2 regions of the Vibrio sp. 1978 genome follow, and region 1 is predicted to be linked to the other one. Evidence: riboswitches for the same ligand, from Rfam matches in the RefSeq annotation. Region 1 holds a riboswitch; the other holds the start of a gene.
The links. A riboswitch is a leader RNA that binds a small molecule or an ion and turns the genes downstream of it on or off. The one in region 1 is predicted to bind cyclic di-GMP.
Positions count from the first base shown of each region.

Region 2: it holds a riboswitch for cyclic di-GMP, as region 1 does, so the genes downstream of both, gbpA (N-acetylglucosamine-binding protein GbpA) here and R8N49_RS05215 (TfoX/Sxy family DNA transformation protein) in region 1, are expected to answer to the same signal.

Region 1 is NZ_JAWPOP010000003.1:321,848-324,049, forward strand. Features, by position in the region: gene purR (HTH-type transcriptional repressor PurR) at 1-300, shown strand, start outside; cyclic di-GMP riboswitch class I at 588-677, shown strand; gene R8N49_RS05215 (TfoX/Sxy family DNA transformation protein) at 794-1,384, shown strand; gene R8N49_RS05220 (TVP38/TMEM64 family protein) at 1,499-2,185, shown strand.
Region 2 is NZ_JAWPOP010000019.1:49,968-52,169, forward strand. Features, by position in the region: gene gbpA (N-acetylglucosamine-binding protein GbpA) at 1-991, opposite strand, end outside; cyclic di-GMP riboswitch class I at 1,090-1,190, opposite strand; gene R8N49_RS17595 (fasciclin domain-containing protein) at 1,463-1,963, opposite strand; gene R8N49_RS17600 (cryptochrome/deoxyribodipyrimidine photo-lyase family protein) at 2,044-2,202, opposite strand, start outside.

The DNA of each region.
Region 1 (2,202 bases):
GACAAGCGCCCGACGGCGGTATTCTGTTTTAACGACACAATGGCTCTAGGCCTAATGAGCCGCTTGCAACAAAACGGGATCAAAATTCCTGAAGATATTTCAGTGATCGGCTACGACAACATCGAGCTTGCAGAATACTTCTCTCCACCGCTAACGACTATCCACCAACCTAAACGTCGTGTTGGTAAAAATGCATTCGAAATTCTACTTGAGCGTATCAAAGATAAAGAACACGAAAAACGAATTTTCGAAATGCAACCTGAGCTTGTAATTCGAAATACTGTGAAAAAAATGAACTAAATTTTACTGTATTTAACCGTGTTAAATAAGCGCTCTACAGGGGCGCTTATTTTTTTGGAAAAATTAAGCATTCTCTAATACTTCACACCGCTCTAATAACAATTGACTAACGTTAACTCCCTGTTTTATATAAATGTAATATATATTAAGAACTCCTTTTCAAAGGCCAATTTGCACCTTTCCATATGCAAAATAGAGCATTCAATCTATCATTTTTATTGAACCAAAATCACATTTTTAACGCTAAACCGTGATGTTAATTCAATATAAGAAGTATGCTCATTGTGTCACGCACAGGGCAAACCATTCGAAAGAGTGGGACGCAAAGCCTCCGGCCTGAACCATATTACGATATGGAAGGTAGCGGGGTTACCGATGGCAAGTGTGTAAGCAATGACTTTACTCTGTAATGACATTGTTTTTACGCATGTTTGCTACTCTCTCGGACCTGACTTTTGGTGGCGTAATATTAATTACACCGAGATAACAAAACATGGATAAACCGATACTCAAAGACTCTATGAAGCTATTTGAGGCACTTGGTAATATCAAGTCGCGCTCAATGTTTGGTGGCTTCGGACTATTCGCTGATGAAACAATGTTTGCACTAGTGGTAAACAATCAGCTTCATATCAGAGCAGACCAAAAAACTTCATCTGACTTCGAGAAACAAGGGCTAAAGCCTTACGTTTATAAAAAACGTGGCTTCCCAGTCGTTACAAAGTACTACGCTATTTCCAGCGATTTATGGGAATCAAGCGAACGCTTAATCGAAGTAGCGAATCAATCATTGAAAAAGGCAAAGCTTGAGAAAGAACAGCAAGCAAGTACAAAGCCTAACCGTTTGAAAGATTTGCCTAACTTACGACTGGCTACCGAGCGCATGCTAAAAAAAGCCGGCATCGAATCCGTAGAGAAGCTTGAAGAGGAAGGTGCGCTTAACGCCTATAAAGCGATAAGAGATACGCACTCTGCAACCGTCAACATTGAGTTGCTATGGGCACTAGAAGGTGCTATCAACGGCACTCATTGGAGTGTGGTACCTCAAGCTCGCCGAGATGAGTTGATGAACGGCCTCCAATAAAAGTCGGCCTAAAAACTATCTTGTAAAACCGCAGTCTAATCTGCGGTTTTTTTGTGAAATTTTTTCGGTTTTCCTACTGTCTTATTACATATATCCCAAATTGGAATCAAAATTATGAATAAGAAACTGATATTAGGTCTCATCCTACTAGCGGCTATCGTCTTTTTAGGTATTAACTTTGGCCAGTATTTAACCTTAGAGAATGCAAAAGCCCAACAAGAAGCACTAACTACATACATCGATCAGAATTTTGTATTCTCGGCTGCGATTTACTTTTTTACCTACATTGCAATTACCGCTTTTTCTATCCCAGGAGCGGCAGTAGTCACCTTACTTGGTGCAGCCTTATTTGGTTTTTGGACAAGCTTGCTACTTGTTTCTTTCGCTAGCACTATGGGGGCAACACTGGCCTTCTTGAGCAGCCGATACTTATTGCGTGACTGGGTACAAAACAAATTCGGAAATAAACTCAACGCAATTAATCAAGGTGTTGAAAAAGACGGAGCTTTTTATCTATTTTCCTTGCGTCTAATCCCTGTATTCCCTTTCTTTCTAATCAACTTACTGATGGGCTTAACACCGATGTCTATAGGTAGATTTTATCTCACTAGCCAAATAGGTATGCTGCCAGGCACAGCCGTATATCTGAATGCAGGTACTCAATTAGCAACAATTGAAAGCCTATCGGGCATTGTTTCACCCGCAGTATTAGCGTCTTTTGCGCTATTGGGACTATTTCCAATCATCACTAAATGGGTTATGAATAAAGTAAGGCCGACACCAAGTCAGCAAAACTCGTAATTGGTGAAGTGGGTGTA
Region 2 (2,202 bases), on a different contig from region 1:
TGATATACTCGTCTGCTAAGCCATCTACTGTGAGTGAGTATTCTGGGACAGGAGTTTCAATGTTATAGCCGATCTCTACTCGCTCAAGGCCGCTATTTGCTTGCAGATACACCGGATTAGTACCATAAACAGGAGTGAATTTATCCTCTGCATACTGCCCGGCTTGCAGTTTTGCTTGTTTTTGGTTTAGCTTAGTCGCGAGTGCGTAAGACCAGTTTTTCGCTTGGCCCATTGCTGCATCGGTAATTTCTAGTTCAGTTCTATACGCCACGTTTTCACCTGCTTGATCAAATACGCGTGTATAAACCGAATCCCCAATATTTAAATCCATTGTAGGAATAATTTGACCGCCTTGCTTCCAATCTGGAATAACGGGACTGTCACCATCAAATTTCACATCGATCACGTTATAAAATGAGGCTGCAGTGTCGCCAACATCCCATACTGCCAGGATGACATGGTATCCCTCGCGAGTAGGCACATTACATTGATGGCTTACCTGTTTCGGGGGTTGAACCATATTGCCGTCGATGACACAGAAAGGAGTTAGATCAAAAGAGTCTCGTGATAGTGAAGCGTTTGGGTTCCAATCAGGCTTGGTGATGTAATATTTCCAGTCGCGCGTCACGTGGTTAGCGGTAAATGTCCATTCAAAAGTTTGTGTACCTGCTTGAATAGGGCGTTTTACCCAGCGGTCGGCAGTTTGCTCATCAAGGGCAGCTGCTAAAGCGGTTTCGGCACTCGCTATTTTACCATCGCGAGGCCCTGTTTCGGGAAAGCCATCAGGGCCTTCAACGCTTTGCGGTTCATATTGAATCGCACCGCAGTTATTATTTTTTTCGTTAGTATCTGGCGTTGGATACTTACATAGTGCCGAGCGACTTGCAGCGACACCACCATTGGTTTCTGATACATAACCGTGAGCCGCAGCACCTGAGCTAATGCTTGCAAGTGCTAACGCGAGTACGGATTTGGTTGGAAATGATTTCATCACATGTCCTCTGTTATGGCTGACAAACTAATGTCACACTCCGGCGCATGCTGAGCATAAAGCAACTCTACAGAAATTGGACTTCTGTAACACTGCGTCATGGTAACCCCGCTATCATGAGCATTCTTTTAGATTTTTAAATGCTGACAGACCGGAAGCTTTGCGTCCCACCCTTTCGAATGGTTTGCCGAAATGTGATTGAGCAGCCAAAATTTAGCTTAAGAATTTACATGTGGAAAAGTAAACGTCACTGACATGGAATCCTGTTCTCAAATTGAAAGATAACGATATCTTAACCTCGTCAATATTGTGCAGTGTTGTCTTGCAAGGTATTGATTTTAATTTTGTTTTTATCTTTTTTATAGTCATCGTGAATGAGTGGGGGTTTGTTGGGGATAAGTGGAGAGGAATCGTGCTAAGGGTGGAAGAAGTTCTGTCTAAAGGGCGGAGTGTACCGCCCTTTGAATGGTGTTATTTCGGCATGATGACAGTATCAATCACGTGAATGACACCGTTTTTAGCTTTCACATCGGTTGCAATGACATTTGCATCGTTAACCATGACTTTATCGCCCATGGTTTTAATCATCACATCTTGCCCCTGAACCGTAGTCGCTTTGTCTAGCTTAACAACATCGGCAGCCATCACTTTCCCTGGGACGACGTGATAAGTCAAAACAGATACTAACTTGTCTTTGTTTTCCGGCATTAAGAGCATGTCGACTGTGCCGTCTGGCAGTTTTGCAAAAGCGTCATCCGTTGGTGCAAAAACAGTAAATGGGCCTTCCCCTTTGAGAGTGTCAACCAAGCCCGCTGCTTTTACCGCAGCAACAAGCGTATTGAAAGAGCCGTTTTCAGCGGCAACGTCGACAATATCGGCTTTCATCATGCCATGCTCATGAGCCTTGACGGGAAGCATAAAAGATAACGTCACCATCAGTGTCGCCGCGATAACTAAGATACGTTTGAACATAATGTGTTCCTTACTAGTTGAGGGTACAACTGGTTCCCTGGAGTGTGTTTGCATTTGTACGCATTGTGATTGAGAGATGATCATCGCGTCCTACTTTCTTTTGAGGGTCTAACATGTCGCGCAAGAATTCGTCTGCCTTCTTGTTTCACATCGGCTCGTTTCCGCCACGTCCATAAGCGCTCTCTTGCTGCCTTAGCTGCGTTGTCTGGTGTGATAATAGGTGCAAGGTAACGGCTATC